4 regions of the Providencia sp. UF-224 genome follow, and region 1 is predicted to be linked to each of the others. Evidence: predicted binding sites of a transcription regulator. Region 1 holds the regulator's gene; each other region holds the start of a gene.
The links. The regulator PurR, encoded in region 1, represses purine synthesis genes. The targets are predictions, from matches to a motif close to CANGCAAACGTTTGCNTG.

Region 1 (2,212 bases):
GGCTGATTTTTATTAAAGAAAGCCGATCTGTTATCAAAAAAATGACAGAGACCCGTCATCAATGCCAACAAGCTGCGAATGGCTGGAGAGGTCAGTTCAGTATAGCGGTAGACTGCATCGTTAAGCCTCAACGCACCGAACAGCTTATCCTCGATTTTTATCGTCATTTTCCTGATATTGAATTGTATATACACCCCGAGGTTTTTAATGGTGTTTGGGATGCATTAGCTGATGGTCGAGTAGATGTCGCCATTGGCGCAACACGGGCTTCACCAATTGGTGAACGTTATAGTTTTCGAGATATGGGGTTTATGTCGTGGATGTGTGTTGCAAGCCCTGACCACCCTTTAGCGAAAATAGGGCATAGCCTAACAGACGATGAAATGCGTGAGTATCCAAGTTTGTGCTTAGAAGATACATCTCGCAGCTTACCTAAACGCGATACTTGGGCGTTGGATAACCAACGGCGTTTAGTTGTCCCCTATTGGGAAAACGGCTTAGCCTGTTTAGCTAATGGGCTGTGTGTGGGGATGGTACCTGAACATCGTGCAGCACCATTGTGTGCTGAAGGTAAATTGGTAGAATTGACACTGGCACAACCATTTCCATCAAGCCCATGCTGTTTAACATGGGTAGAGAAAAATACCTCTCCTGCGCTGAGTTGGTTATTAGATTATCTTGGTGATAATGAAACGCTCAACGCGGAGTGGTTATCAACATAAGTTGAGTTATCGGCGATAGTCAATAAATGGCCCGTCAGCAACAGAACGGCGCTCAACGAGACGAGGGTGAACTTCAATAGTTTGAGCGTCTTCGCGCTTATTCACAATACGGTCTAGTAACATTGCGAACGCCATTTGACCCAAACGCTCTTTAGGTTGGTGGATTGTTGTCAATGCAGGGGTGAAATAGCGTGCGTTTCGCACATTGTCGTAACCGATGATGGAAATGTCTTGTGGAACACGCAAGCCCATTTCATCCGCGGCGCAAATAGCACCCATAGCCATGATGTCACCACCACAGAAAACAGCAGTAGGGCGCTGTTTATGGCTTAAAATCTGCATCATCGCTTTATAGCCAGACTCTGGTTCAAAGTCCCCTTGAACAATCCACTCTTCTTTTAAGGTCACTTTGGCTTCTTCCATGGCTTTTTGGAAGCCAGTCAGACGACCAATCCCTGTATTACGCTCAAGGGAGCCTGGGATCACACCAATGTCACGGTGACCTCTATCAATCAGGTAACGCCCTGCGAGATAGCCCCCATGGAATGAATTGTCGATAATGCTATCGGTGAAATCCCCGCGGGAAGTTCCCCAATCCATCACAACCATTGGAATATTACGATAATCTTCAAGCATCCCGATAAGTGTATCGGGGTATTCGGAACACATAACCAGCAAGCCATCGACACGTTTTTGCGCCAACATCTGTAAGTAGGCTTTTTGTTTACCAAGATTATTGTGAGAGTTACAGAGGATCAGTGTATAGCCTTTTTCGTAGCAGCTATTTTCAACGGACTCAATAACTTCTGCAAAGTAAGGGGCCTCACTTGATGTTGCTAACAAACCAATCGATTTGGTGTGGTTCACTTTTAAGCTACGGGCAACCGCACTAGGCGAATAATTGAGCGATTTGATAGCAGCCCAAACTGCCGCTTTGGTATCATCAGCCACAAAGCGCGTTTTATTAATAACATGGGATACGGTAGTGGTAGAGACGCCAGCGCGTTTCGCCACATCTTTAATCGTTGCCATGGGGGAACAAAACTCCTGACCAACTATAGGTCTCTCTAAGAATTCTAGTTAAAAAATTACCTGCATATTGATGCATAGATCCTTTGCTGGCAATAATTTAGCGATTTGTTGTCGATTTTGTCTGATCTAGCGCAAAAACGAAAGAAATAATTGATGTTATAACATGTGATATAGACACTGGTTTTGCTTTTTTGGATGTGTATACTCAGTAACCTTAATGTTTATGTGGTTATCATTAATTCAATTTTGTTAGGATGAGAGGAACTCATGGATACAGATGTTAAATATGGAATACTAGCAGCAGTGGGTTCATTAGCGATGATTATTTTCATTGCTGTACATTTATTTTAGTTGTGTTTCATCTTCATTGGGTGAATAAATAAGGGCGAGTAATAACTCGCCCTTATTCTATTGGGAAAACATATTAAATTAAGCTAAGTTTTCTTCTACAAATTTCC
Region 2 (2,212 bases), on a different contig from region 1:
AAGAGGGAAATGGTCAAATCTATCCAGTTCATAGGCCAGCACGTTAAGCAAAATCTCAGAATCCGACGTCGTATTAACATGGCGACGCGCGGTTTCAAACAAACTGCGTGTGAGTTCGTGTGCGTTTGTCAGATTACCATTATGAGCAAGCGTGATACCAAACGGTGAGTTCACGTAAAAAGGCTGTGCTTCTGAAGCACTTGAACTGCCTGCGGTTGGGTAACGAACATGCCCTAACCCCATGCAACCTTGTAACCGAAGCATATGGCGCGTTTCAAACACATCTTTCACAAGGCCATTCGCTTTACGTAAACGAATATTATTTTTGCCATCAATAGTGGCAATACCTGCTGCATCTTGCCCACGGTGCTGGAGCACTGTTAAAGCATCATAAATTGATTGGTTAACTGGTGTAACACCAGCGATCCCGACAATACCGCACATTTGGTCTTTCCTCATCAGCCAGACGGAGAGATGTTCTCCGGTAGGAAACTTGACGCATTTTGCAGGTAGTCAAAAAACCACCTGATAATATGACTGAACTGTGGAATAAACTCTGAACGCTGCCAATCCTCACTTTGAGGAAGCGGTGTAAAGGTATCGAGAAAGAACAACAAAGCCGATACAATCAACACACCACGCAGAGCACCGAAGCAAATCCCCAGAACACGATCAGTGCCTGATAAACCCGTTTTTTGCACTAAAGAGCTAATCACATAGTTCACCACCGCGCCTACAATTAATGTGGCAATAAATAATGCGGCGATGGCGATGCCGTTTCGCACCAGTACATCCTCAAAGCGGGTAAAGTAGTCCGCTAAATAAGGGTAAAATGTACTTGCGACAAAAAAAGCACAGCCCCATGTCACCAGTGATAGTGCCTCACGAACAAAACCACGGATCAAGCTAACCAGTGCCGAGAAGCCAATAATGGCGATAATTGCGTAATCTATCCAGACCATATTTCATCCAAAATTTGCACTCACGACATCAGCGAAGTGCATTCTAACAGAAAACGAAAACGTTTGCGTAACCATTTTTCTATCAATTTACAAAAAATAGCGGCGAAAAGAAAAAATCATAATCGCCGCAGTAAGTTACTAAATCCCCTTACCTTTTAGGGATTATTGTGTCTATTTATTAGGGTTTAAATGTTTGAATTATCCCTTTTGTCCCTGTAATCGCGTTAAGTTCAGGAAGAGCAGCTTCTAGCTTTTGTCTAGATGCCTCAGGCCCGACATAAATACGCGTAAGTTTATTGTTCACGGGCTTAGCTGGAACGGTATACACTTGGTAACCCGATAACCGTAACTTCGCCACAATCTCCTCAACCTTGTTCGCATTGTTCAATGCAATGACTTGAACCACAAACGCTTTGCCTTGCGGCTCAGGTTTTACCTCTGGTTTCGGTTCGGGCTTAGGTTCTGGTTTCGGCTGTGGTTTTGGTTCCGGCTTAGGCTCTGGTTTAGGTTCTGGCTTCGGCTCAGGTTTTATTGGCTCGACTGTCGCAGGGACATTTGCCGCCACTTGTTCATTTTGCTGCTGGGTAATCGCCTCTGATAGCATGGCCTCAGAAGCCCCTTCCGAAGAAGCACTCGCACTATTATGTGCTAATGGTGCAATCGCTTCGATATCTTCTTCGTCACCCGGTTTCGGGATAATAGGAATGGCCGCAAATTCATTTTCATTATATTTCTTATCGCCATCAAGAAGCGCAGGAAGTACGATGACCCCTGCCGCAACCAGAACAATGACGCCAGCAAGACGATTTTGAAATTTACTAGCCACCAGCACTATCCTTTTTGGTTTTCTAATAACATCATGACATGAGCGACGGTGTGAAATGACCCACAAACCACAATCACGTCTTGTTCTTGCGCATCAACACAGGCTTGCTGCCACGCTTTTTCAACACTATCAAACACATTGGCTTTAGCGATATGCTGGCTCAATTGAGCCACATCTGCCCCTCTAAATTCAGTTAATGGGGCTAGATACCAATCCGTCACTTCCTGCGATAAACACTCAAGAGTGCCTTTAATGTCTTTATCGCCAAGCATTCCAACAACTGCACGAATACGGCGACCTTCAACCGCAGGTAAGCCAGCTAATTTACTGACTAAATACCCTGCCGCATGGGGGTTATGCGCCACATCCAAAATCATTAATGGCTTCTCGCCAATAATTTGGAAACGCCCCGGCAATTGAGCTG
Region 3 (2,212 bases), on a different contig from region 1:
CATAAACCCAGCTAAGACCACTAAATCGGGCTGGTACTGCTCAATAAGCGATAATAAAGCAGCATCATAGGCGTGGCGATTTGCATACATTTTTGCATCAAGGCAAGCGGCAGGGATCCCTGCCTGCTGTGCCCGCACTAGCCCATAAGCTGTGCTTTGGTTGCTCACTACGGCAACAATACGACCCTTTATCGTGCCTGATTGGCAACCTTCAATGATCGATTGTAAGTTACTGCCACTGCCAGAAATGAGGACAACAATTTTTTTCATTAGCGGATCACAACCTGCTCTTCACCGGCAGGTAACTGACCGATTGAGCCAATTTGCCATGCGTTTTCACCCAGTGCTTCTAATAACGCTAATGCTGCGTTAACTTCACTTTGTGGCAGAGCAATGATGATACCAACACCGCAGTTAAAGGTGCGGTACATTTCATGGGTACTGACATCACCCGCGTGTTGTAACCAGCTGAAAACAGAAGGCCATTGCCAGCTGCTACCATCGATAATGGCTTGGGTGTTATCAGGAAGAACGCGAGGGATATTTTCCCAGAAACCGCCACCCGTAATGTGCGCGATTGCATGAATGTCATTCTTCGCGATCAGCTCTAGCACGTTTTTCACATAAATACGTGTAGGTTCTAATAAATGGTCTGCTAATGATTTACCATCTAACTGTTCAGTTTCTGGGTTCGTTTTGCTGACTTCTAAAATTTTACGTACTAATGAATAGCCATTTGAGTGGGGACCACTTGAGGCGAGGGCAATTAGTGCATCACCAGCGCTGACTTTACTGCCATCAATGATTTCAGAGCGCTCTACCACACCGACGCAAAAGCCTGCAACATCATAGTCTTCACCATGGTACATGCCTGGCATTTCAGCGGTTTCACCACCCACTAATGCACAGCCAGACTGTTTACAGCCTTCAGCAATTCCCGTGATGACCCTGGCAGCGGTATCCACGTCTAATTTGCCTGTTGCGTAGTAATCAAGGAAGAATAATGGCTCAGCCCCTTGAACGATTAGGTCATTGACGCACATAGCAACAAGGTCAATCCCGATTGAATCGTGGCGTTTTAAATCCATTGCCAGACGTAATTTTGTACCAACACCATCGGTACCTGAAACAAGTACAGGCTCGCGGTATTTTTGTGGCAGGGCACATAATGCACCGAACCCACCAAGACCCCCCATCACTTCGGGACGACGCGTTTCTTTTACAACACCTTTAATACGTTCAACCAGTGCGTTACCTGCATCAATATCGACACCGGCATCTTTATAGCTGAGAGAGGTTTTATCAGTCACTACGGCCCCCAAGGCAATTACATTTTTGAGAAAAATAACATCATGGGGCGTATTCTAACAGGCAAAGCAAACGTTTGCGATAGCTTTGTGAATGAAAATTCTTATGGCTGGAAATGGCAGAAAGTGAGCGTGTTCACAAGGTGAAATGTGTGTGGTATTTAAATATTGGCAAAAAAATAAATTCAGAGGATCATCAACATGCAACTTAACCGATATGGGGTATACTATTTTAAAAAAGTTTGCCTAATCGTTGATGTTTTGACCAAAATCAAACGTAATCTAGTGGCATTCATGGTTAAAAGAGTTATAATCCCGCGATTTTTTTGTCCGCCAGCGTCTAAAATAGTAGGAGAAACCCATGAAGATCGTTGAGGTAAAACACCCTCTCGTTAAACATAAACTTGGCCTGATGCGAGATCATGATATAAGCACCAAACGCTTTCGTGAACTGGCCTCAGAGGTTGGTAGCCTACTGACTTATGAAGCAACCGCTGACCTAGAAACTGAAAAAGTGACTATTGATGGTTGGTGTGGTCCTGTCGAAATAGAACAAATTAAAGGTAAAAAAATCACCGTAGTACCAATTCTCCGTGCAGGTATTGGTATGATGAATGGTGTATTAGAAAGCATTCCTAGCGCACGTATCAGTGTGGTTGGTGTTTATCGTGATGAAGAAACACTGCAACCTGTCCCTTATTTCCAAAAACTGACTTCAGATATCGATGAGCGTATGGCGTTAGTTGTTGACCCTATGTTAGCAACAGGCGGTTCAATGATCGCAACTATCGATTTACTGAAAAAAGAAGGGTGTAAGTCAATTAAAGTTTTAGTTTTAGTTGCAGCACCTGAAGGGATCAAAGCATTAGAAAAAGTCCACCCAGATGTTGAACTGTATACCGCTT
Region 4 (2,212 bases), on a different contig from region 1:
TGATGCAGCAAAAGTCATCCCAATTGTTTTCGCTGCCAACTTTAGTGTTGGTGTTAACTTGGTGCTTAAATTACTCGAAAAAGCAGCAAAAGTGATGGGAACGTATACGGATATTGAAATCGTGGAAGCTCACCATCGTCATAAAGTTGATGCGCCATCGGGTACGGCATTAGCAATGGGTGAATCTATCGCGGGTGCATTAGGGAAAGATCTAAAAGACTGCGCAGTCTATAGTCGTGAGGGTTACACTGGTGAGCGTGAAGCAGGCACTATCGGTTTTGCAACAATTCGTGCCGGAGATATTGTTGGTGAACACACTGCGATGTTCGCTGATATCGGTGAACGCGTGGAGATCACACACAAGGCATCGAGCCGCATGACGTTTGCAAATGGCGCTATTAAGGCTTCTTCTTGGGTTTTTGCCAAAAAATCTGGGTTATATGATATGAAAGACGTACTTTGCCTTGATGATATTTAGTTTTTAAATTTAAAAAAATCATTATAAATCAATTTTATAATTATAATTTATTGGTTTATAATGATTTTGATTATTATTTTATATTAAATCATTTTTTATAGCTGCTTTCATCGATTTAACTGACTTTTCCTCGTGTTAATTTCCCTTTAATCTCAATCTAAGCTGCGTTATTATAAAATATGCAGTTATCTTACTTAGCAACCGTTTACTTGTTCATATTGGCTATCAATTATGGTGGTCACGTGGGTTAAATTAGGGTTGATCGCTATAAAAGTAAGATAAAAGTGTAAAAAATGCATTTTTTTCTAGACAAGACCCTATCTCATCATTAGAATGCGCGCAATTTGCCAAAAATTTGCTTAAAAACTCATTTTGGCATTGATTTAGATCGCAAAATCTGAATTAATATGCAAAAAACGTGATTTATTATTCTCCGGAGGGTGTTTTGATTAAGTCAGCTATATTGGTTCTGGAAGACGGAACCCAATTCCACGGGCGTGCCATCGGTGCTGAAGGGGCCGCAGTTGGAGAAGTCGTTTTCAACACGTCAATGACCGGATATCAAGAAATAATTACAGACCCTTCCTATTCCCGCCAAATTGTTACTCTCACCTATCCCCATATTGGTAATGTCGGCACTAATGCTGATGACGAAGAATCTCCAAATGTTCATGCACAAGGCCTAATCATTCGTGACTTACCATTGGTTTACAGTAACTTTCGCGGGCAAGAAGGGCTATCTGAGTATCTGAAACGTCACAACGTTGTGGCAATCGCAGATATCGATACACGTAAATTGACCCGTTTGTTGAGAGAAAAAGGGGCGCAGAATGGGTGCATTATTGCGGGGGATAACCCTGACGTGGCATTAGCGCTAGAAAAGGCCCGCCATTTCTCCGGCCTTAATGGGTTAGATTTGGCAAAAGAAGTGTGTACCAAAGAAGCATATAGCTGGACTCAAGGCTCATGGACGTTAGAAGATGGGCAGCAAGGTGCAAAATCGCCGGAAGAGCTGCCACTTCATGTTGTCGCATATGATTTCGGCGCAAAACGCAATATTCTGCGTATGTTAGTTGACCGTGGTTGCCGGCTAACGGTCGTCCCTGCGACAACACCAGCAGAAACGGTGCTTGCGATGAATCCAGACGGCATTTTCCTGTCCAATGGCCCAGGTGACCCAGCCCCGTGTGATTATGCAATCAATGCGATTAAAACCTTCTTAACGACAGATATTCCTGTTTTTGGCATCTGCTTAGGGCACCAGTTATTGGCTTTAGCAAGTGGTGCAAACACGCTGAAAATGAAATTTGGCCATCACGGTGCAAACCATCCAGTTAAAGATTTAGATAACGATGTCGTTATGATCACGGCACAAAACCACGGTTTCGCGGTTGATGAGTCAACATTACCCGATACATTGCGTGTGACACACAAATCTCTGTTTGATGGAACTTTACAGGGTATTCATCGCACGGATAAACCTGCATTTAGTTTCCAAGGACACCCAGAGGCAAGTTCTGGTCCACATGATGCAGCAAGTTTGTTCGATCATTTCATTGATTTGATTAACGAATATCGTCAAACCACACCAAGTCAAAACGCACAATAATCGGGAGCAAATCATGGCAAAGCGTACAGACATAAAAAGCATTCTGATTTTAGGTGCGGGCCCGATTGTTATCGGTCAGGCATGTGAGTTTGATTACTCAGGTGCTCAAGCTTGTAAAGCCTTAC

Region 2: a site for PurR is predicted at 1,015-1,032, ahead of cvpA (colicin V production protein). Genes of this name have one in related genera too.
Region 3: a site for PurR is predicted at 1,374-1,391, ahead of purM (phosphoribosylformylglycinamidine cyclo-ligase). Genes of this name have one in related genera too.
Region 4: a site for PurR is predicted at 673-690, ahead of carA (glutamine-hydrolyzing carbamoyl-phosphate synthase small subunit). Genes of this name have one in related genera too.

What each region holds. Positions count from the first base shown of each region.
Region 1 covers NZ_JBSICC010000011.1:5,754-7,965, forward strand. The annotation lists gene punR (DNA-binding transcriptional activator PunR) at 1-722, shown strand, start outside; gene purR (HTH-type transcriptional repressor PurR) at 729-1,754, opposite strand; gene sodB (superoxide dismutase [Fe]) at 2,184-2,212, opposite strand, start outside.
Region 2 covers NZ_JBSICC010000001.1:398,127-400,338, forward strand. The annotation lists gene purF (amidophosphoribosyltransferase) at 1-444, opposite strand, end outside; gene cvpA (colicin V production protein) at 459-962, opposite strand; gene dedD (cell division protein DedD) at 1,141-1,788, opposite strand; gene folC (bifunctional tetrahydrofolate synthase/dihydrofolate synthase) at 1,794-2,212, opposite strand, start outside.
Region 3 covers NZ_JBSICC010000001.1:104,570-106,781, reverse strand. The annotation lists gene purN (phosphoribosylglycinamide formyltransferase) at 1-270, opposite strand, end outside; gene purM (phosphoribosylformylglycinamidine cyclo-ligase) at 270-1,310, opposite strand; gene upp (uracil phosphoribosyltransferase) at 1,669-2,212, shown strand, end outside.
Region 4 covers NZ_JBSICC010000002.1:109,953-112,164, forward strand. The annotation lists gene dapB (4-hydroxy-tetrahydrodipicolinate reductase) at 1-478, shown strand, start outside; gene carA (glutamine-hydrolyzing carbamoyl-phosphate synthase small subunit) at 924-2,087, shown strand; gene carB (carbamoyl-phosphate synthase large subunit) at 2,101-2,212, shown strand, end outside.